3 regions of the Arthrobacter sp. GCM10027362 genome follow, and region 3 is predicted to be linked to each of the others. Evidence: predicted binding sites of a transcription regulator. Region 3 holds the regulator's gene; each other region holds the start of a gene.
The links. Region 3 encodes HspR, which represses chaperone genes until heat shock. Its sites were predicted from a motif close to AAGTTGAGTCNNNNNGACTCAACTT; they were not measured.
Positions count from the first base shown of each region.

Region 1 (7,789 bases), on a different contig from region 3:
TGGCCGTCCGCGCCGATGACGGCTCGTTCACTCCCACGCCGATCACCATCGAACTCGCAACCAGCCTCTTTGATGCCAGGACGGCCATCGAGGTCGGCGTGATCGATGCCCACCTCGGCCGGCTCACCGACGAGGATGTGGACCGGCTGAGCGAAACCACCGCCCTGCTCGCGGCGGCAGCCGCCGGATCCTCCGCGGCCGACGGTGCCGGCCTGGCGGCCTTCCTCGAGCTGGCCTCGGACTTCCATGAGCGCATCGTCGCCCTGGCCCAGTCGCCGCAACTGACCAGCGCCTACCGGCAGATGGGCCTGACCGGACTGTGGCGCGAGACCCTGGCCGCCGACGAATGGGGCACCTGGCTGGACACCGCCCATCTGGTCGAGCTGACCGATGCGCTGAGCCGCCGCGACGCCGCGGCCGCACGGGAGTCGCTGCTCCGCCACGCCGTCCTGGTCCGCGGGAAGGCTGCCCAAGCCATCGAACGCCACGGCGGCGCCGTCTAGGCCGCCTATCCTCCCCTAGCGAAAGACGAACATGACAACAGTTTCCGAACGCGTCGCCGAAACCATCGCCGCCCACATCGAGCACGTCTTCGCCCTGATGGGCAACGGCAACGCCTATTTCGTGGATGCCCTAGCCCGGACCGGGATCCGGATGACCGCCGTGCGCCACGAGACCGCCACGGTCGCCTCCGCAGATTCCTACTACCGGGTCTGCCGTCGGATGGCCGCGGCCACCACCACCTTCGGTCCGGGCTACACCAATACCCTCACCTCGTTGGCCGAAGCCGCCCAGGCCCGCACGCCGCTGGTCCTCGTCGTCGGCGACGCCCCGACTACGGGTCCCCGGCCGTGGGATGTGGACCAGTCCGCCATCGCCGCCGCCCTGGGTGTGCGCACCTTTACCGTCGGCCCCGACGATGCCGGCCGTACCACGCTGGACGCCCTGCATTTTGCGCTTGCCGGGCGCACCGCCGTCGTGCTGGCCATCCCCTACGACGTCGGCACCTCCCCTGCCGCAGACGAAGGCGTTTTGGTCCTGCCGCCCGTTCCCGCTCCGCAGGCGCCGGCAGAAGACCGGGTCCGGCAGGCCGTCGAGGCGCTGCTGGCTGCCCGGCGTCCGCTGATCCTCGCCGGCCGGGGCGCCCGCGAAGCGGAGGCCGGACTGTCCGAACTCGCCGATGCCCTGGGGGCGCTGAGCGCTGCCAGCGCACCCGCCCGGGGAACCTTTGCCGGGCGCGCATACGACCTGGGCGTCGCCGGGGGTTTCGCCTCCGAGGCGTCCGCGGAATTGATCCGCGCCGCGGATGTGGTGCTGGCCGTCGGGGCCGGGCTGAACCAGTTCACCACTTCCTTCGGGCATGCGTTCTCGCCCGAGGCCACCCTCATCCAGGTCGACGTGAACGGGCAGGCGACGAACCCCCGCGTGGACCTCTTTATCCACGCCGACGCGGCACTGGCGGTTCAGGCGATCGCCGCCGGGGTCGCGGCAGCCGCACCCGGGGGTCTGCCGGGGCTTCCCTGGGACGGCGCGGCCGAAGCGGCACGCGGCTCACTGCTGCAGTTCGACCGCGAGCCCGGCGAAGATGCCGCCCCGGATGGGCGGCTGGACCCGCGCAGCACCATGCGCCGGCTGAACGAGATCCTGCCGGCGGAACGCCAACTGGTCTCCGACGGCGGGCACTTCATCGGCTGGGCCAATACGTACTTCGACCTGCCGTCACCGGACAGCATCGCACTGGTGGGCACTACCTTCCAGTCCATCGGCCTGGGGCTGCCCTCCGCGGCCGGAGCGGCCCTCGCCCGTCCGGAACGGACCACGGTGGTGGTTACCGGCGACGGCGGCGGGCTCATGGGACTGCCGGACCTGGACACGCTGGTCAGGGCCGCCCGCAGCGCCATCGTGCTGGTCTTCAACGACGCCGGCTACGGCGCCGAGGTGCACCAGTACGGCTCCCAGGGGCTCGACGAGCGCATTATGCAGATCGAGCAGGTGGACTTCGCCAGGCTGGCCGAAGGTTTCGGCGCACGCTCGGCGGTCATCCGGACGTTGGAAGACCTGGAGACCGTCGCGGAATGGGTCGACAGCGGGGCGGAAGGCACCTTCGTGGCGGACCTGCGCGTCTCACAGCAGATCGTCGCCCCGTACATCCTGGAAATCATCGACCTCACCCTCAAGCGGTAGGGGCCCGGGGGAGGCTCCCCCACCCCTACCCCCTTCCCCGAAATGGGATCCTGCTCCCGTTCCAAGCCCGGAGCAGGATCCCATTTCGGGGTTAAAACCCTCTTCCGCTTCCGCGCACAGCGAGCTAATATATCCATAGTTGAGCGGACAGGACTCAACTTTAGGGAACAACAGAAGAAAGGAGCTGGTAACCATGGTGGCCAGGTTTGATCCATTCCAGGAGCTGGAGCGCATGTCGCGGGCCCTGCTCGGCACACGGGAAGGACCTCGTATGATGCCGATGGATCTGTACCGTGAAGGCGACCATTACATCCTGAACGCCGACCTGCCGGGCGTGGATCCGGGTTCGGTCGACGTCGACGTGGACGGCCAGATGCTGACCATCCGCGCCCAGCGGACGATGAAGGAAGCCGAGGGCACCAAGTGGCTGCTGAGGGAACGCGAAGGCGGTTCCTTCCTGCGCCAGCTGACCCTGGGCCAGGACATCGACGTGGAGCACATCTCCGCCCACTACGACAACGGCGTGCTGAGCGTGACCATCCCGGTCAGCGAGGCGACCAAGCCGCGGAAGATCGAAATCATGTCCGGGCGCAAGCAGGAAGCCGTCGAGGGATCGGCCGGACAGCAGGAACAGAAGAAGGTCGAATCCTGACACCGGCAAGCGGCAGGCGATAGAAACCGAAGGGACCGTGCGATCCGCACGGCCCCTTCTGCTGTGCCGGCCCGTCCGTTCTCCTCAGGCCCGGCGGGGCGCGCCCAGGTCCACGGGCTCTTCGTCGCTGAGGTAGGCGAATTCGGCGTGGGCCGCCAAGTCGATCCCGCGCAGTTCGTCGGCCGGGTCGATCCGCAGGCCCATGGCCTTGTCGATGACCTTGGCAATGACCCAGGTCATCGCGAAGGAGTAGGCCAGGACCGCCGCACTGGCAACCGCTTGGATCCCGAGCTGCCCGAACCCGCCCCCGTAGAACAGCCCGCTGACGCCGTTGGGCGCGGCATCGGTGGCGAACAGCCCGATCAGGAGCGTGCCGATCAGGCCGCCGACCAGGTGGACGCCGACGACGTCGAGGGAATCGTCGAAGCCGAGCCGGTACTTCCACTCAATCGCCAGCGAGCACACCGCACCGGCGATGGCGCCGATGGCCAGGGCCCCGGGCGGGCTGACGGCCCCGCAGGCAGGAGTGATGGCCACCAGGGCGGCGATCAGGCCGGAGGCTGCCCCCATGCTGCTGGCGGCCCCGAGCCGGAGCCGTTCGACCAGCGCCCAGGCCAGCAGCCCCGCCGCGGCGGCGACCGCGGTGTTCAGGAAAACGACGGCGGCGGCGTGCCCGGCCGTGAGGGCGGAACCGGCATTGAAGCCGAACCAGCCCACCCACAGCAGGCCCGCCCCCACCAGCACCAGCGGCCTGCTGTGCGGCTTGGTGTGCTGCGTTTTCGGCCACCCCGTGCTGCGCCCGAGGACCAGGGCCAGGGCCAGCGCCGCGACGCCGGCGTTGATGTGCACGGCGGTGCCGCCGGCGAAGTCGATGGCCTTGATGCCGCTGGCGATCCAGCCGCCCGCCACCGAGCCGTCGGCGGAGGTGAAGGCGAACACCCAGTGGGCCACCGGGAAGTAGACCAGGCTCGCCCACAGGCCCGCGAACAGCATCCAGGCCCCGAACTTCATCCGTCCCGCCGCCGCGCCGGCCACCAGCGCCGTCGTCACGCAGGCGAAGAACAGCTGGAAGGCGGCAAACAGTGCGCCCGGCAGGGAAGCGCCCGGGTCCTCGGCGAGCAGCTGGGTCAGGCCCATGTACTCGGTGACGTTCCCGATGAGTCCGAGCCCCGCCACGGAATTGCCGAATGCGACGGAATAGCCGAACAGTGCCCACAGCACCGCCACCAGGCTGGCTCCGCCGATGCACATCATCATCATGTTCAGGATGCGCCGGGAGCCGACCATCCCGCCGTAGAAGAGGGCCAGCGCCGGGACCATGAGGCAGACAAGCGCGGAACTGGCGAGAATCCAAGCAATATTTCCAGAGTCCATGGCATGTTCCAATCCGAAACAGGACCGCTATGAGGATGCCGGGCTGAAACCGGTGTGAAGCTCCGCCGGCGGCGCAGCCCCCGCCGCAGCCGCCGTAATGCAGCGATCCTATGCAGGAGCGGGACCGCGCAGGTTTCACCGACGTAAATTCTGTGTTGCACGCCGCAGCAAACCGGGCGGAGGCCCGTGCCGGATCCGGGTTCCGCTACTCCTTCCCGGCTTCCTTGACCCGGCGGGGATTGCGGTATAGAGGTTCAGGTAACCGGCAGTTGAAGTTGATGGCTAAGACGGCATGCTCGGGGGTGGCATCATGGGTGATCCTTTCCCGCCCGGTCCCAGTGACCGGGACCGCAGTTCCGCAGCGGCGGGAGACGGCAGGCGCGGGGTTCCCTGGCGGACGGAGGGCGTCCCGGGGCAGAAGGCCGGCGGCGGGCGCGGGCCCGGCCGCGGATGGCTCCGGCCGGTGCTCTGGACGCTCCTGCTGTATCTGGGGTTCTTTGCGCTGCTGTCCATCCAGGACCAGCAGGGCGGGCCGCAAACCGTTTCATACACCGAATTCAAGACCCAGGTGCGCGACAACAACGTGGCGGAGATCTTCTCCCGGGGCCAGAGCATCGAGGGCAACCTCCGGCACGAGCGGCCGCTGCCGGGCGCCGAAGGATCAACGTACAGGCAGTTCGTGACCGAGCGCCCGGCCTTTGCCGATGACAACCTCCTGGGCCAGCTGGAAGAAAACAATGTCACCGTCCGGGCCACCCCGGTGACGCAGGAGCGCGGCGTCCTGGCCAACCTGCTGATCTCCGTTGCCCCGATCGCGCTGCTGGTGCTGTTCTACCTCTGGCTGTTCAAACGCCAGTCGGGCATGTTCGGGACGGGGGGCCTGGGGGCCGGCAAGAAATTCCAGCCGGTGGATTCCGAAAAAATCCGCGTCACCTTCCAGGACGTGGCCGGCATCGACGAGGTCGAAGCGGAGATTTCCGAAGTCGTGGATTTCCTGAAGGACCCGCAGAAATACCAGGCGATTGGGGCGAAACCGCCCAAGGGCGTGCTGCTCAGCGGTCCCCCGGGGACCGGCAAGACCCTGCTGGCCCGGGCCACGGCCGGGGAGGCCGGGGTCCCCTTCTTCCACGCCAGCTCCTCGGAATTCATCGAAATGATCGTCGGCGTAGGGGCCAGCCGGGTCCGCGAACTCTTCCAGGCCGCCCGCAACATGGCGCCCTCGATCATCTTCCTGGACGAAATCGACGCCATCGGCCGGAAACGGGGCGGCTCCCTGGCCGTGGGCGGCCACGACGAACGGGAACAGACGCTCAACCAGATCCTCACGGAGATGGACGGGTTCTCCTCCTCCGAGGGCGTCGTTGTCCTGGCGGCCACGAACCGGCCGGACGTGCTGGACCCGGCCCTGCTGCGCCCGGGCCGGTTCGACCGGTCCATCACCGTCCATGCCCCCGACCAGGCCGGACAGGCCCAGATCCTGCGGGTCCATGCCCGCAACGTCAGGCTCGGCCCCGACGCCGACCTGGACGCCGTCAGCAGGATCACCCCCGGCATGACCGGGGCCGAGCTGGCCAACCTGGTCAACGAGGCCGCCCTGCTGGCCGTCAAGCGAGCCCATACCGAAGTGACCCAGCGGGACCTGCTCGACGCGCTGGAGAAGGTTCAGCTGGGCACCGTGCGCAATGTCGTCATGCCGGCCGAGGAGCGCCGGCGGACCGCCTACCACGAATCGGGCCACGCCCTGCTGGGCATGCTCGAGCCGGGGGCGGACCCGGTGCGCAAGATCTCCATCATTCCCCGCGGCCGCGCCCTCGGAGTGACCCTCTCGACCCCGGATACCGACCGGTACGGCTACGACGAAAACTACCTGCGGGGCCGGATCGTCGGGGCCCTGGGCGGCATGGCGGCCGAGGAGCTGGTCTTCGGCGTCGTCAGCACCGGGGCGGAGAGCGACCTGCAGACCAGCACGCAGCTGGCGCGCATGATGGTCGGCCGCTGGGGCATGTCCGAACGGATCGGCCCGGTCCAGGTGCTCCCGGAGGAAGGTGACCCCCGGGCGGCCGGGGTGTCCGAAGGCATGCTGGATGCGGTCGCCGAGGAGGTCCGGACCCTGGTGGACCAGTGCTACGCACGGGCCCGCATGCTCCTGGGCGAGAACCGCTGGCGGCTGGAATCCCTGGTGGAACAGCTGCTGGCGAAGGAAACCCTGGACGAGCAGGAGGCCTACGCCGTGGCCGGGCTGGAGCGCCGGCCGGAAGCTGCGGCAGGCGCCCAGGGCGCCGAGGCCGGGCAGGCCCAGGCAGGCTGAGGCCGGCCCGGAACAGCCGGGCCGGCCCGGCAGGACCCGCGGTGCCGCAGGACGGAGAGGGCTGCAGGGAGGATAATTGGGTGCTGGCCGGCGGTGGTTTCCCGGCCGGAGCCGAGGAGAGGAAACAGACGTGGGCGCAAGCGGACGACAGCCGGAAAAACTCTGGGGCCGGGACTTCCTCCTCGCGATCGCCACCAACCTGTTCATCTCCATGGTCTACTACCTGCTGGTCACCTCCATGGCACTGTACGCGGTGGAGCGGTTCCAGGCCTCGGACAGCGCGGCGGGCTTCGCGTCCAGTTCCTTCATTGTCGGCGCCGTGGTGGCCCGGCTCTTCAGCGGCCGGCTGATGGACGCCGTCGGACGCAAGCGGCTGCTGCTCGCCAGCCTCGTGCTGTACACGGTGATCTCCTACCTCTACCTGCCCAGCGGCACGCTGGCGCTGCTGCTGGCACTGCGCCTGCTGCACGGTGTGGCGTTCGGCGCCGGCAACACGGCGCTCGTCGCCGCCGTGCAGGGCCTCATTCCCCAGGCCCGGCGCAGCGAGGGAACCGGATACTTCGGGCTCTCGACCACGCTGTCCACCGCCGCCGGCCCGTTCCTGGCCGTCTGGCTCTCCGCGGGCGGCAACTATGAGGGCATCTTCTGGTTCTGCACCGCCTCCTCGATCACCGCGCTGCTGATCGCCCTGATGCTGCGCCTGCCCGAACGCCGGCCGGCGGCCCGTGCCGGGCTGCCCGTCCCGGCGGAGGACCCGGCCGCGACGGCCCGCAGGCCCAAGGCCCGGCGCTTCAGCCTGGCCTCGATCATCGAGCCGTCCGCGCTGCCCGTCTCCACCGTGGTGCTGCTGGGCGGCTTCGCCTACTCCGGAATTGTCGCGTTCCTGGTCTCCTACACCCGCGAGGAGGCAGTGGAGTCCGCGGCCGGGCTGTTCTTCCTGGTCTACGCGGCGGCCGTGCTGGTCTCCCGGCTGTTCGCCGGGCGGATCCAGGACCGCCGCGGGGACAACATCGTCATCTACCCGCTGCTGGTGGTCTTCGCCGCCGGCCTGGGGCTGCTGGCGGTGGAGCCGTCCGCCGCCACGATCGTGCTCTCCGCCGTGCTCGCCGGCCTGGGCTTCGGGGCCCTGATGCCCAGCATCCAGGCGATCGCGGTGACCGCCGCCGGAGAGGCGCGGCTGGGCACGGCCATGTCCACGTTCTATCTCATGCTCGACGCCGGCATAGGCTTCGGTCCCGTCCTGCTCGGCCTCATCCTGCCGCTGACCGGCT
Region 1 is NZ_JBHTML010000020.1:21,158-28,946, forward strand. It holds gene ACFQ36_RS05590 (flavin reductase) at 1-503, shown strand, start outside; gene ACFQ36_RS05595 (thiamine pyrophosphate-binding protein) at 535-2,184, shown strand; gene ACFQ36_RS05600 (Hsp20/alpha crystallin family protein) at 2,381-2,836, shown strand; gene ACFQ36_RS05605 (ammonium transporter) at 2,921-4,210, opposite strand; gene ftsH (ATP-dependent zinc metalloprotease FtsH) at 4,674-6,518, shown strand; gene ACFQ36_RS05615 (MFS transporter) at 6,649-7,789, shown strand, end outside.
Region 1: ACFQ36_RS05600 (Hsp20/alpha crystallin family protein) is a predicted target of HspR. The motif match lies at 2,321-2,345, and genes of this name have one in related genera.

Region 2 (7,789 bases), on a different contig from region 3:
TGAAAAGTGAGGCGGCAGGGGTCCCCGCCCGAGCGGGCGAGGGACGGGGCGGCCGCTGAACGCTATGCAAGCGGCCGCCGCCGTGGTTACCCTCAAACATGGGCGCAGAAGTCAAGTCCAAAACCTTCAGCCGGGAGCAGCGGACAAAGTACCGGCAGCGGCTCCTGGAGAACCTGGAAACCCTTGCCAGCTACCTGGCCACCGGGCAGTTCGCCGCCACCGGCACCATCGGCCTGGAGCTGGAGCTGAACCTGGCCAATGCGGACTTCTCCCCCGCCCTGCGCAACGCCGCGGTCCTGGAAGCCATCGCGGATCCGGCCTTCCAGACCGAGCTCGGCGCGTTCAACATCGAGCTGAACCATCCGGCCCTGTCCATCGCCGGTCCGGGGCTCAAGCAGCTCGAGGACAACCTGCGCGCCCAGCTCAACCGCGCAAACGAGCGCGCAGCGGAGAAGAATGCCGACATCCTGATGATCGGCATCCTGCCCACGCTCAAGCGCGGCCTGCTGGAGGACATGTCCTGGCTCAGCCCGGGCAAACGCTACGCGGCCTTGAACACCTCGGTACTGCAGGCCCGGGGCGAAGACGTGCTGCTGGAACTGCGCGGCATCGAGTCCCTCTCCTTCTACGCCAAGAACATCGCCCCGGAAGCGGCCTGCACCAGCGTCCAGCTGCACCTGCAGGTCCAGCCACAGGAATTCGCCCCGGTCTGGAACGCCGCCCAGGTCATCGCCGGACCGCAGGTGGCGCTGGCAGCGAACTCCCCCATTTTCATGGAGACCCTGCTTTGGCACGAGACGCGCATCGAGCTGTTCAAGCAGGCCATCGACACCCGGCCGCCGGAGATGCGCAACCAGGGCGTCCGGCCGCGCGTCTGGTTTGGGGAGCGCTGGATCACCTCCATCTTCGACCTGTTCGAGGAAAACGTCCGCTACTTCCCCGCCCTGCTGCCCGAACTCGCACGCAGCACCGGCCGGCACACCGTAGGCGGTGCGCCGCTGCTGCCGGAGCTGCTGCTGCACAACGGCACCGTGTACCGCTGGAACCGGCCGATCTACGACCCGGGCAAGGACCAGCCCCACCTGCGGCTGGAAAACCGGCTGCTGCCGGCCGGCCCCACCGTGCTGGACACCGTTGCCAACGCGGCCTTCTTCTTCGGCCTGGTCCGCGTGCTCAGGACCGCGGAGCGTCCGCTCTGGACCCGGATGGCCTTCAAGACCGCAGCGGACAACTTCCTGGCCTGCGCCCGGACCGGACTGGAGGCCACGGTGTACTGGCCGGGCATCGGGGACATGCCGGTCACCGAACTGATCCTGCGCCACCTGCTGCCGATGGCCGCCAACGGCCTCGAACAGCTGGGCGTGGACGGCGAGCTGATCGGCAGGTACCTGGACGTGCTGCGCACCCGGACCCAGTCGGAACAGAACGGGGCCGCCTGGCAGATCGCCGCCCTGCGCCGGTTCGAGGCCTCCGGCCTGGACCGCAGTACCGCACTGACCGAGATGACCCGCCATTACTGGGAAAACATGCACACCAACCAGCCGGTGCACACCTGGCCGCTGCCGTAGGCGCGGTCGTCCGGCCGGCTCAAGGCTGCCGAGGCCGCAGGCTGGTCACCGAGAGGCGGCTTCGCGCCGGTGCTGGTCGATTGCCATCGCGATGAGCAGGAGGCCGCCGGCCGGGCTCGTGCCGCCGGGCAGCACCGCGGTGAGTACCTGGAGTCGGAACAAGCGGCGCGCCCGCGGCGGGTACCGCCGTCGTTCCGCTTCGCCCAGGGCAGGAAAAACGTCTGGCACTCCCCTAACTAGAGTGCTAACTTATACACATAGTTGAGTCGAAAAGACTCAACTATGGCAGGTCAGCACCGCTCCGGGAGGAGCGATGAAGCGAAGGAGTTGATGAGAATGGCCATGAACCTTGATCCGTTCCGTGAGCTGGACCGCGTCGCCGCATCCCTGCTGGAGCGCCGGCAGGGTCTGCGCCAGATGCCGATGGACCTCTATCGCGAGGGTGACCACTACGTCCTGGCCGCAGACCTGCCGGGCATCGATCCGGCCTCGGTGGACATTGACGTCGACGGCCAGTTGCTGACCATTCGCGCTGAGCGCGCGCTGGGCGGCGCGGAGGGCGTGAAGTGGCTGACCCGCGAACGCGAGAGCGGCTCCTTCCTGCGCCAGCTCAACCTGGGGCAGGGCATCGACATCGACGCCATTTCGGCACAATATGAAAACGGCGTGCTCAGCGTGACCATCCCCGTGAGCGAACGCGCCAGGCCGCGCAAGATCGAAGTTGCCACCGGCGCGGGCGCGCCGCAGGTCGGCGCAACGGCCGGTCAGCCGGCCGAAGCCAAGTAGCCTCCGTACATGACGGCGGCCCCGTACCTTCCGGCGAAGGTACGGGGCCGCCGTCAGGCGCCGGACACCGCTACTTGCGCAGCGTGGCGATTACCTCGTTGAGCGTGGCCGAGGGACGCATCACGGCCGAGGCCTTGGACTCGTCCGGATGGTAGTAGCCGCCAAGGTCCACCTCGGAGCCCTGGACCGACAGCAGCTCGTCGTTGATGGCCTGTTCCTTGGAGCCCAGCGCCTCGGCCACGGCGGAGAAGGCCTTGGCCAGCTCCGAGTCCTCGGCCTGCTTGGCCAGCTCCTGGGCCCAGTACGTGGCCAGGTAGAAGTGGCTGCCGCGGTTGTCGATCTCCCCCACCTTCCGGCTCGGGGACTTGTTCTCGAGCAGGAAGGTGCCGGTGGCCCGGTCCAGGGTGTCCGCCAGGACCTGGGCGCGCTTGTTGCCGCTGGTGGCGGCCAGGTGCTCGAAGCTGGCGGCCAGGGCCAGGAACTCGCCCAGGGAATCCCAGCGCAGGTGGTTTTCCTTCAGCAGCTGCTGCACGTGCTTCGGAGCCGAACCGCCGGCGCCGGTCTCGAACAGGCCGCCGCCGTTGAGCAGCGGCACGATGGAGAGCATCTTGGCGCTGGTGCCGAGTTCGAGGATCGGGAACAGGTCGGTCAGGTAGTCGCGCAGCACGTTGCCGCTCACCGAAATGGTGTCCTCGCCCTTGCGGATGCGCTCCAGCGTGAAGGCGGTGGCCTCCTCCGGGGCCATGATTTCGATCTGCAGGCCCTCGGTGTCATGCTCCTTGAGGTACGCGGTGACCTTGCTGATCAGGTTGGCGTCGTGCGCACGGGTCTTGTCCAGCCAGAAGACCGCAGGCATCTTGGAGGCGCGGGCGCGGGTGACGGCGAGCTTGACCCAGTCGCGGATCGGCAGGTCCTTGGTCTGGCAGGCGCGCCAGATGTCGCCCGGGGCGACCTCGTGGTCGATGATGACGTTGCCGTCGCCGTCAACCACCTGCACGGTGCCGGCGGCCTGGATCTCGAAGGTCTTGTCGTGGCTGCCGTATTCCTCAGCCGCCTGAGCCATCAGGCCGACATTGGGCACGGTGCCCATGGTGACCGGGTCGTAGGCGCCGTTGGCGCGGCAGTCGTTGATGACCACCTGGTAGATGCCCGCGTAGGAGCTGTCCGGCAGCACGGCCAGGGTATCGGCTTCCTGGCCGTCCGGGCCCCACATGTGGCCGGAATTGCGGATCATGGCCGGCATCGAGGCGTCGACGATGACGTCGCTGGGCACGTGCAGGTTGGTGATGCCCTTGTCGGAATCCACCATGGCCAGCGCCGGACCCTCGTCGAAGCCCTTCTTGATCGCCGCCTCGACGCCTTCGCGCACGTCGGCCGGCAGCTCGGAGAGGCCGTTGAGGATGGAGGCCAGGCCGTTGTTAGGGCTCAGGCCGGCGGCGGCCAGCTGCTCGCCGTACTCGGCGAACAGGTCAGGGAAGTAAGCCCTGACCACGTGGCCGAAGATGATCGGGTCGGAGACCTTCATCATGGTCGCCTTCAGGTGGGCCGAAAGCAGGACGCCCTCCTCCTTGGCCCGGGCAACCTGGGCTGCCAGGAACTCGTCCAGGGCGGCGGCGCGCATCACGGTGCCGTCCACTACTTCGCCGGCCAGGACCGGGAAGGAATCCTTGAGCACCGTGACGGTGCCGTCCGCGGCAACGTGCTGGATCTTGACCGTGCCGTCGGTGGGCATGATCACGGACTGCTCGTTCGAGCGGAAGTCGTCCGCGCCCATGGTGGCGACGTTGGTCTTCGACTCCGGGCTCCAGGCACCCATGTGGTGCGGGTTCTGGCGGGCGTAGTTCTTCACCGAGGCAGGAGCACGGCGGTCCGAGTTGCCCTCGCGCAGGACCGGGTTGACGGCGCTGCCCTTGATCTTGTCGTAGCGGGCCCGGATCTCCTTGTCCTTGTCGGAAGCGGGATCGTCGGGGTAGTCCGGCAGTGCGTAACCCTGGCCCTGCAGCTCGGCGATGGCCGCCTTCAGCTGCGGAATGGAAGCGCTGATGTTCGGCAGCTTGATGATGTTGGCTTCCGGCTTCTTGGCGAGTTCGCCCAGTTCAGCCAGTGCGTCGCCGATCCGCTGCTCTTCGGTAAGGAAATCGCCGAAGGCAGCAATGATACGGCCAGCCAGCGAGATGTCGCGGGTTTCCACTTCCACACCTGCGGTCGAGGCATAGGCCTCGATGATCGGCAAGAACGAATGCGTAGCCAGCATTGGCGCTTCGTCAGTGTGGGTATAGATAATCTTGGCCATTTGTGAGGCGTCTCCCTGCAAGGTCTACGGGTATCAGGAATTCTGATCTGATCTCAACATTCCCAATTTACCCGAGGAGACCGGCCGGGTGCTTACGACGGCGGCGGCCCGCCTTAACAAAGGCAGGCCGCCGTCGCGGGTTGGCTTCTTAGTGGAAGAAGTGGCGTGCGCCGGTAAAGTACATGGTGATGCCGGCCGCCTTCGCCGCCTCGACCACTTCCTCGTCGCGGACCGAGCCGCCGGGCTGGACCACTGCCTTGACGCCGGCGTCGATGAGGATCTGCAGGCCGTCGGCGAACGGGAAGAATGCGTCCGAGGCGGCGACGGCGCCGCGGGCGCGCTCCGGAGCAGCGGAACCCTCCACGTTTGCGGCACCGCCGGCGGAATCGGCACCGGACTCCACGGCCACACCCAGCGTGTTGGCCCGTTCCACGGCCAGCCGGCAGGAGTCCAGGCGGTTGACCTGGCCCATGCCGATGCCCACTGCGGCACCGTTGGAAGCCAGCAGGATGGCGTTGGACTTTGCCGCCCGGACCGCGCGCCAGGCGAAGGCCAGATCCGCCAGCGTCGCGTCATCGGCAGCCTCGCCGGCGGCCAGCGTCCAGTGGGCCGGGTTATCGCCCTCGGCATCGATCCGGTCCGAGGCCTGCAGCAGCATGCCGCCGGAGACCTGCTTGTACTCGACGGTGTCCCGGGCGAAGCCCTCGGGCAGGACCAGCAGGCGGATGTTCTTCTTGGCGGAGAGGATTTCCACGGCCTCGGGCTCGAAGGCCGGGGCGACGACGACCTCGGTGAAGATGTTCTTCACCGTCTCGGCCATGGCCCTGGTGACCGGGCGGTTCGCCGCGATCACGCCGCCGAAGGCGGACACCGGGTCGGTGGCGTGGGCCTTGGCGTGCGCGTCGGCGATCGGGTCCGCCGCATCCGGGGAGGCGACGGCGATGCCGCACGGATTGGCGTGCTTGACGACGGCGACGGCCGGCTCGGCGAAGTCGAAAGCGGCGCGCACCGCAGCATCGGCGTCGACATAGTTGTTGAAGCTCATCGCCTTGCCGTGCAGCTGCTCGGCCTGGGCGATGCCCGGCTCCGCGCCCACCTCCACATACAGCGCGGCGGCCTGGTGCGGATTCTCGCCGTAGCGCAGCGACTCGGAACGCTCCAGCGCCAGGCCCGCGTACGGCGGGAACTTCGGCGCGGCCTCGCCGGCCTCGACGTCGTCGCCGAACTGCTCGGCAGTCCACTTCGCCACTGCGGTGTCGTAGGCGGCGGTGTGCGCGAAGGCCAGGGAGGCCAGCCGGCGGCGGGTCTTCAGGTCGAAGCCGCCGGACTTGGCCGCCTCCACGACGTCGCCGTACTTGGCCGGGTCCACCACGATTGCCACGGACGGGTGGTTCTTCGCCGCCGCGCGGACCATGGAGGGACCGCCGATGTCGATCTGCTCCACGACCTCGTCCTGGCTGGCACCGGACTTCACCGTCTGCACGAACGGGTACAGGTTGACGACCACCAGGTCGAAGGGCTCGACTTCGAGATCCTTGAGCTGCTGGACGTGGTCCTCCAGCCGGCGGTCGGCCAGGATGCCGGCATGCACCCGCGGGTGCAGGGTCTTGACGCGTCCGTCCAGGCACTCGGGGAACCCGGTGAGCTCGGAAACTTCGGTAACGGGAACGCCCGCGGCCGAAATCTTCTTGGCCGTGGAACCGGTGGAGACGATGCTGACCCCGGCGGCGTGCAGGCCCTGCGCCAGCTCCTCCAGTCCGGTCTTGTCGTACACCGAGATCAGGGCCCGGCGGATGGGAACACGGTCAAGCTGGTTCAAGCTCACGCAAATCTCCGTAAGAGTCAAGGGTGGGATGGCTCCAGTCTAGCGTTCGCCGCCTGCCCCATGCTTCGCAAGCTCAGCACGGGGACCGCGGACAGGCTCACTTGCCGAGGGACCCGCGAGCGAAGCGATCGGCGGGAGGCCGGTAGACGGCGGCATGCGCCGGCGGCCACGGGCAGCGTGGGCCGCGTCCAGGCACCGGCAGTAGAGTTTTCGTAAGGGACCGGCACAGGCCCTGCCGCGCCGCCGGGCACCGCGCAACTGCCCGTTCCCCGCCCCTGTCCTCCAGCCGGGAAGGCCCCATGACCCAGACCCAGCACCTGCCAACAGGCGACCACATCGTCCAAGAGCTGCCCTGGCGCTGGAAAGTCCAGGGCAAGATCTTCTTGATCGGCGGTTTGGGCTTTATGTTCGACGCTTGGGACGTCACGCTCAACGGCGTGCTCATCCCGCTGCTCTCGGACCACTGGGACCTGGCGCCGACGCAGGCTGCCTGGATCGGCACCGCCAACCTGGTGGGCATGGCCCTGGGCGCCTTCGTGTGGGGCTCCATCGCGGACGTGATCGGGCGCCGGGTCGCCTTCACCGCCACGCTACTGGTCTTTTCCCTCTTCACCGTGTGCGGGGCCCTGGCCCCGGACATCACCTGGTTCTGCATCTTCCGGTTCATCGCCGGCTTCGGCCTGGGCGGCTGCGTCCCCGTGGATTACGCGCTGGTCGGTGAGTTCACCCCGCGCCGGCAGCGCGGCCGGGTGCTGACCGCCATGGACGGCTGGTGGCCGGTGGGAGCGGCGCTGTGCGGCTTCGTCTCAGCCGGCATTATGGCCACCGTGGCGGACTGGCGCTGGACAATGCTCATCATGGTGCTGCCGGCACTGCTGGTGTTCTGGGTCCGGCGCTCGGTGCCCGAGTCCCCGCTCTATCTGGTCAGCAAGGGTCGGACCGAGGAGGCCCGGCGCGTGATCGACGGACTGGTCGAACGCACCGGCGGCACGGTGCAGGAATGGCGGCTGCCGGACCCGGAACAGGCGCCGAAGCTCTCCTTTGGCAATGTCTTCGAGAAGTTCGTGGACGTCTGGCGGTTCAACTGGAAGATCACCGCCGCGGCCTGGGCCCTGTTCTTCAGCGTCCTGCTGGTCTATTACCTGGCGCTGACCTGGATGCCCCGGATCCTGATCGGGGCCGGCTTCGAATCCGTCCGCGCCTTCCTAACGACGGCGGGCATGGCCGCCGCCGGCATCCTCGGCGTCGTCGTGGCGGCGGCACTGGTGGAAAAGACCGGACGCAAATGGATTCTGGCCATCACCGGCCCGCTCTCCG
Region 2 is NZ_JBHTML010000031.1:17,128-24,916, reverse strand. It holds gene ACFQ36_RS07270 (glutamate--cysteine ligase) at 99-1,568, shown strand; gene ACFQ36_RS07265 (Hsp20/alpha crystallin family protein) at 1,905-2,354, shown strand; gene ACFQ36_RS07260 (NADP-dependent isocitrate dehydrogenase) at 2,425-4,647, opposite strand; gene purH (bifunctional phosphoribosylaminoimidazolecarboxamide formyltransferase/IMP cyclohydrolase) at 4,796-6,472, opposite strand; gene ACFQ36_RS07250 (MFS transporter) at 6,772-7,789, shown strand, end outside.
Region 2: ACFQ36_RS07265 (Hsp20/alpha crystallin family protein) is a predicted target of HspR. The motif match lies at 1,827-1,851, and genes of this name have one in related genera.

Region 3 (7,789 bases):
TGGTCCGCGTCCAGGCTGAGGATCAGGTCGCGGTCCTGGAACCAGAGCTGCTCGAACTGGCGGGCGCGGTGGGCCTGGCTGGCCAGCCCGGCCAGGGCCAGCCGCCTGGCCGCGCGCGGATCGATCGGTTTGCCGATCTCCCAATCCGAAATGCCCGCGGAGTCCACCGCGACGTCATCCGCCAGTCCTGCCTCCGCGAGGGCGTGCGTGAGTACGAATTCGGCCATCGGGGAGCGGCAGATGTTCCCGGTGCAGACGGTCAGGATACGGTACATAGCCACGAGTCTAGTTAGGCCAGCGCCAGTAGTACGCCTACGCCGATGAACAGGACGCCGAAGGTCCGGTTCATCAGGGTCAGGCCGCGCACCGTGCGGGTGAAGCGCTGGAAGGACCTCGCCGCCGCGGCGAAGAAGAACCACATGACCAGAATGTCCACGGCCACCACGGTGGCAACCAGGACCAGGTACTGCGGCAGCTGCGGTTGGTCCAGCCGGATGAAGCCGGGCATAAAGGCCAGGAAGAACACGATGGCCTTCGGATTGAGCAGGTTCACCCAGACGCCGCGGCGGAACATGGAGAAGGCCGGCTCGTCGCGCCGCGCCTCGGCCACCGCGGCCGTGTCGTGGGGCTTGGCGAAGAACTGCCGCAGGCCAAGGTAGACCAGGTAGGCGGCGCCGGCGTACTTGATCGCCGCGAACAGCGCCGGGGAGTTGGAGACCACCAGGCCCAGGCCCAGGGCCACGATGGCCACGTGGATGACCAGGGCCGCCTGCTGGCCGAGGACGCCCCAGAGGGACCGGAGGAATCCGGCATTGAGCGAGTTGCTCATGGTGTTGATGGCACCGGCGCCCGGAGTGAAGCTGATCACGATCGTGGCGCCGAGCAGCGCCAGCCAGAGGGAAAACTGCACCAGCCGATCCTACGGCCCCGGCGCAGGCTCACCACAACGTGTCGGCGGCCCACAGTCCGGCACCGCCTCGTCGCTTGTGCTTGCCCGGGATTTCAGCGGTGGTGGCGGCAGAGGCCTATGCCCTGCGGGCGTGCCCCATCGTTTACGGCTTTCGGGCCAGGATTTCCCCGTTCGGAATGAGGAACCAGCCGTCCGGGGTCTTGGCCCAGTCCCGCCAGCCCTGCGCGATCCGCTCGAGCCCGGCCTGGTCGGTCAGGCCGCGTTCCAGGGCCTGTTCCGCATAGGCCGAATGCAGCACGCGCTCGGACCAGACGCTGCCCTGCCACGCGCGCTTCTCCTCGGTCGCGTACAGCCAGTTGGAGGAGGACGGCGTGATGTCGCGCAGGCCCGCGGCCAGGACCCAGGACACCAGATGGCGGCCCGCATCGGGTTCGGCCTTGTTGCCGCGGGCGATCTGCTGGTAAACCTCCATCCATTCGTCCAGTTCGGGCATGGCCGGATACCAGCTCATTCCGTGGAAGTCCGCATCGCGGACGGCGATGATTCCGCCCGGCTTGGCCACGCGGCGCATCTCGTAGAGCGCGGCGACCGGATCCGCCAGGTGCTGGAGCACCTGGTGGGCGTGCACGACGTCGAAGGTGTCGTCGTCGTACTCCAGGTCGTAGATGTTGCCGCTGACGAAGGTGGCGTTCTCAAGGCCGCGCAGCGCCGCCAGTTCGGCCGCCTGCTCCAGCACGTCCTCGGAGCGGTCCAGCCCGGTAACCTCCCCGGGCGCCACCAGTTCGGCCAGGTCCGCCGTGATGCTGCCCGGGCCGCAGCCGACGTCGAGCAGGGCCATTCCCGGCTTTAGGTGCGGCAGCAGGTAGGCGGCGCAGTCCGCGGCGGTGCGGACCGCATGGGCATTGACCACGCTTCGATGGTGCCCGTGGGAGTAAACCTCGTTCTTCATAGCTGGAGGTTACTCCGCATGCATCCCTGCCGCGTAGCAGGAGGCCCGTACTGTTGCGCAAGGTTAATTCCCGGCCGGCCGCCAAACTTGAGTCAGGGCCGCTCAGGTTTGGGTTGACATCTCTCCGGGCCGGAGTAAACTTGAGTGCAGATCGCTCAAGACGGCCGCTTTGCGGCCGACAATGAAAGGAAAGCGTATGTCACGCGCAGTAGGAATCGATTTGGGAACCACCAACTCCGTGGTTTCCGTGCTGGAAGGCGGCGAGCCCACCGTCATCGCCAACGCCGAGGGCAGCCGCACCACCCCGTCCGTTGTCGCATTCTCGAAGTCCGGCGAGGTGCTGGTTGGTGAAATCGCCAAGCGCCAGGCGGTGAACAACATCGAGCGCACGATCGCCTCGGTCAAGCGCCACATGGGTACCGACTGGAGCATCACCGTCGACGGCAAGAAGTACACGCCGCAGGAGATCTCCGCCCGCATCCTGCAGAAGCTCAAGCACGACGCCGAGGCCTATCTGGGCGAGAAGGTCACCGACGCGGTGATCACCGTTCCGGCATACTTCAATGACGCCGAACGCCAGGCCACCAAGGAAGCCGGCGAGATCGCCGGCCTGAACGTGCTGCGCATCATCAACGAGCCTACCGCTGCGGCGCTGGCCTACGGCCTGGACAAGGGCAAGGAAGACGAGCTCATCCTGGTCTTCGACCTTGGCGGCGGCACCTTTGACGTGTCCCTGCTGGAAGTCGGCAAGGACGAGGACGAGTTCTCCACCATCCAGGTCCGTGCCACCGCCGGCGACAACCGCCTCGGCGGCGACGACTGGGACCAGCGGGTGGTCGACTACCTGCTGAAGCAGGCCAAGGCCAAGGGCGCGGACCTGTCCAAGGACCGGATCGCGCTGCAGCGCCTGAAGGAAGCGGCCGAGCAGGCCAAGAAGGAACTGTCCTCCGCCTCGTCCACGAACATCTCGCTGCAGTACCTCTCGGTCACCCCCGAGGGCCCGGTCCACCTGGACGAGCACCTGTCGCGGGCCAAGTTCCAGGAGCTGACCGCGGACCTGCTCGAGCGCACCAAGAAGCCGTTCCACGATGTCATCACCGAAGCCGGCATCAAGGTTTCCGACATCAACCACATCATCCTCGTCGGCGGTTCCACCCGTATGCCGGCCGTCTCGGACCTGGTGCGGGAAATGGCCGGCGGCAAGGAGCCGAACAAGGGCGTGAACCCGGACGAGGTCGTGGCCGTCGGCGCCGCGCTGCAGGCCGGCGTGCTGAAGGGCGAGCGCAAGGACGTGCTGCTCATCGACGTCACCCCGCTGTCCCTGGGCATTGAGACCAAGGGCGGTGTGATGACCAAGCTGATCGAGCGCAACACCGCGATCCCGACCAAGCGGTCCGAGACCTTCACCACCGCGGACGACAACCAGCCGTCGGTGGCCATCCAGGTCTTCCAGGGCGAGCGCGAGTTCACCCGGGACAACAAGCCGCTGGGCACCTTCGAGCTGACCGGCATCGCGCCGGCTCCGCGCGGCGTGCCCCAGATCGAGGTCACCTTCGACATCGACGCCAACGGCATCGTCCACGTCTCGGCCAGGGACAAGGGGACCGGCGCCGAGCAGTCCATGACCATTACGGGCGGCACCGCCCTCTCCAAGGACGACATCGACCGCATGGTCCGCGACGCCGAGGCGCACGCCAACGAGGACAAGCAGCGCCGCGAGGCGGCCGACCGCCGCAACACGGCCGAGCAATTGGCGTACTCGGTGGACAAGCTGCTCAAGGACAACGAGGACAAGCTCCCGGAGAACGTCAAGACCGAGGTCCAGGCCGACGTCGACGCCCTGAAGAAGGCCCTGGAGTCCCAGGACAACGACGACGAGGTCAAGGCCGCGTTCGAGAAGCTGCAGGCGTCCCAGACCAAGCTTGGCGAGGCGATCTACTCCCACGCGCAGGCCGGAGGTTCCTCCGCGAACCCGGGTGCCTCCGCCGGTGCCGATTCCTCCACCGGTGCCTCCGGTGCCGAGGAGGACATCGTGGATGCCGAGGTTGTTGACGAGGACGAAAAGAAGTAATCATGCCCCATCACGGAAACGAGGAAGAGCATACGGCGGCAGCCGGCCAGGAGCCGATCGAAATCCGGGACAACCGGAAGATCGACCCGGCAACCGGCAAGGTCCGCGGCAGCCAGGACGACAGCCAGGGCGCTCCGGCCCATGAGGAAGTCCGTCCCGTGGACGAGGCCCACGACGCCGGGGACGCACTGGCCCAGGCCGAGCAGATCCTGAACGAGGCCTCGGCCGAAACCCAGGAGCAGGACCTGGCTGCAGAACTGCGCAACGACCTGCTGCGCCTGCAGGCGGAGTACGTCAACTACCGCAAACGCGTTGAACGGGACCGCGCGGTGGCCGGTGAAACGGCCGTGTTCGGCGTGCTGAACTCGCTGCTTCCGGTGCTGGACGACATCGAAGCCGCCCGTCAGCACGGCGACCTCGCGGAGGGACCGTTCGCTTCGATCGCGGCGAAGCTGGAGACGACGCTCACCGGGCTCGGGCTCGAACGGATCGACGAGAGCGGCGTAGCCTTCGACCCGACCATCCACGAGGCGCTGATGCAGCAGCCGAGTTCGGAAGTCGGTGCCGATACCGTGCAGCAGGTCCTGCGGTGCGGGTACAAGTCGGGGGACCGCCTCCTGCGCGCGGCGCAGGTGATCGTGGCCGTACCCGAATAAGCCGGACGGCGCCGGAGATGTCTTCGACCGGCGGCAACGAACGGAATCCCGAGGTCCCCGGCCCGGCTTGCGGGCCCGGGGACCTCGGGATTCCCGGCCGGCCGTATCGCTGGTCCGTTTAAGCCGCCCTCCCCGAAGGCGTCCCCGGCCCGGTTTCCCCGCCCTGCCGGTGCGGGGACCTAGACTTTGTCATACATCGATAAGGAGGCGCCTGGATGGCTAGCCAGGATTGGGTCGAGAAGGACTTCTACAAGATCCTTGGTGTCTCCAAGGACGCGTCCGACGCGGACATCAAGAAGGCGTACCGCAAGCTGGCCCGCAAATACCACCCGGACACGAACGCCGGCAATGATGCCGCGGAAAAGATGTTCAAGGACGTGTCCGAGGCTTACTCCGTCCTGTCCGACCCGGAGGAACGCCAGCAGTATGATGCGATCCGGGCCATGGGCAGCGGGGCACGTTTCACTGCCGGCGGTGGCGGCGGTGCCGGCGCCGGCGGGTTCGAGGATATCTTCGGCAACCTCTTCGGCCAGACCACCCGCGGCCGCTCGGCCGGCGGGTTCGGCGGCGGCAACATTCCCCCGGAGTTTGCCGACCTGTTCGGCGGGTTCGGCGGCGGGTTCGGTGGTGGCGGCGGCTACGCGCCGCCGCAGGCTCCGCCGCGCAAGGGCGCGGACCGCACGGCCACGACCACGATCTCCTTCGCCGGCTCGATCAACGGCACCAGGATCGGCCTGCGCGAACCCTCCGGGGAAGTCATCGACGTCAGGATTCCCCCCGGCATCCGGGACGGGCAGAAGGTGCGGGTCAGGGGCAAGGGCCAGCCGGGCCCGGCCGGCAACGGCGACCTCATGGTCACCGTCAACGTCCAGCCGCACCCGTTCTACACCCGCGACGGGGACAATCTCCGGATCCATGTGCCGGTCACTTTTGCCGAGGCCGCGCTGGGCGCCCAGATTGAGGTTCCGACGATCACCGGCGAAACCGTGAAGGTCAGGATTCCGCCGGGCACCCCGTCCGGCCGTACCTTGCGCGTCAAGGGCCGGGGCGTCAAGACGTCCAAGGGTACCGGAGACCTGCTGGTCACCATCGACATCGTAGTGCCGCAGAACCTGAACAAGCAGGCCGAAGACGCGGTGAAGGCCTTCGCCGAAGCCACCGCGGACGCAGATCCCCGGCACAACCTGGCCGCCAAGGCCAGGTTGTAGGCGGGACGGAAGGGGGACGGCAATGAGCATCGACCGCAATGCGCCGATTTTTGTTATCTCCGTTGCCGCCGAACTGGCGGAGATGCACCCGCAGACCCTGCGCCAGTACGACCGGCTGGGACTGGTTTCCCCGTCCCGCCAGGCCGGCCGCCAGCGGCGCTATTCGCAGCAGGACGTGGATTCCCTGCGCGAGGTGCAGCGGCTGTCGCAGGAAGGTGTGTCTCTGGAAGGCATCAAGCGCATTCTGGAACTGGAGCACCAGGTTTCCGCCCTGCAGTCCCGGGTCAAGGAGCTGAGCGCCGAGCTGGAGCAGGCCAAGCGGCGCGCGCGGCTTCAGACGGGCCGGATCTTCGCCGCCGGCCTGGCAGGCGATGTGGTCAGCCTGGCCCGCGGCCAGCGGCCCCACCCGCGCACCCAGGCCGTCATGCTCTGGCGCCCGCAGCACTAGGACGTTTTCCGGACCGCGGATTCCCCACCCGCCGCTGCCCGGCATGCGCGGCACGCCGTGACCGCGGCCTTGATGCCGCAGTCGATTTTCTGCGGGTCGCCGCCGGGCAGGCGGAGACCCGTGACGCCCGTGGAGGCAGCACGGGGCCGGCACCGGCAGAAGCGGGGACCATCCCGGTTCCCGCGGCATGAGCCGTGGGAACCGGGCCCCTCCTCCCTTGGCGGGAGGAGACGATCTCACTTCTTGATCATGTCGCCGTTCGGCGCCACCACGTACCAGACATCGTTCACGCCTTGGCCGGTGGTGTCTCCGGGGGCCTTGTCCTTGACCCAGTAGTAGATCGGCATGCCGTTGATGGTGATCTGCTTCTTGCCCTCCGGCGTCGTGATGGTGCCGATGGTTCCCGTGACGCCCTCGACCTTGGGTTTGTCGCTCTCGGTCAGGACCGGCGGCCAGGCCGCGATGCACTCGCCGGTGCAGTTGCTCTTGCCCGAGTCCTTGACGTCCTTGGTGAAGTAGTAGACCGTCATGCCCTTGGCGTCCACCACGATCTGGCCCAGCTTGGAATCGGCGACCTTCAGTTCCGCGCTGCCCTGCGGCACGGGGGCCATGGACGACGGAGACGCCACCGAGGGCGACGCCGGGGCCGGGGCCACCGATTGAGTGGCCGGCACCGTTCCGGTATTTCCACCGCAGCCGGTCAGTCCCATGAGGCCTGCGGCCAGGATGGCTGCCGCGCCGCTAAGTTTGAGCTTCATGACGTGTTCCTTACGATCAAGCGGATTGTCTCGGATACGCGATCCACCGAGGCGGGCCGCTATGTGCAAAGACGCCGTCTCCGGCTGCAATGGTTCAGCCCGGGGCCGGCATTTTTCCGCGGGCCGTTCCTGCCGGCCATGGAGACTGCCCGTTCCACGGAACTTCCAAGGATTTGGATGTGTACTGGCGCTCCGGGCGTTGAACCTTTTGCGGGGAGCCGCCGTCCTTGTTGTTGGAAGCGGTTCCCCGGTGCTGCCGCAGGGTCCGCCGGACCGGGAGGTCGTCCATGCCGATGGAAGATGAAGCCGTCGCCCAGCTGTACCGCGACCATGCGGTGGCCCTGCGGCGGTTCGTGCTCGCTGCCATGTCCAATCCGGACCAGGCCGAGGACGTGGTGCAGGAAACCATCCTGCGGGTCTGGCGCCGCGGGGCGGATCCGGAGAACCTGCGCGGTTATCTGTACCGGACGGCGCGGCACGTCATTATCGACGAGTACCGCCGGCGATCCCGGCGCGTGCCGGAGACGGGTTTCCCCGAGGAGGAGCCGGCAGCGGCGGACCAGGTGGACAAACTGCTGCTGCGGGTGCTCATCGAGGAAGCACTCGGACGGCTCAGCGCGGAGCACCGCAGCGTGATTCTGGCCCTGCACTACCAGCGGCTGACCGCCGCGGACGCAGCCAGGGCCCTGAACATCCCGCTGGGGACGGTAAAGTCCCGGGCCTTCTATGCTGCCAAGGCGCTGCGTGCCGTCCTGGACGAGATGGGGGTTGCACCGTGAGGGAGGGCCA
Region 3 is NZ_JBHTML010000139.1:681-8,469, forward strand. It holds gene ACFQ36_RS16595 (low molecular weight protein-tyrosine-phosphatase) at 1-275, opposite strand, end outside; gene ACFQ36_RS16600 (LysE family transporter) at 290-910, opposite strand; gene ACFQ36_RS16605 (class I SAM-dependent methyltransferase) at 1,053-1,859, opposite strand; gene dnaK (molecular chaperone DnaK) at 2,056-3,930, shown strand; gene ACFQ36_RS16615 (nucleotide exchange factor GrpE) at 3,933-4,586, shown strand; gene ACFQ36_RS16620 (DnaJ C-terminal domain-containing protein) at 4,802-5,794, shown strand; gene ACFQ36_RS16625 (heat shock protein transcriptional repressor HspR) at 5,817-6,242, shown strand; gene ACFQ36_RS16630 (hypothetical protein) at 6,479-7,000, opposite strand; gene ACFQ36_RS16635 (sigma-70 family RNA polymerase sigma factor) at 7,288-7,779, shown strand; gene ACFQ36_RS16640 (anti-sigma factor family protein) at 7,776-7,789, shown strand, end outside.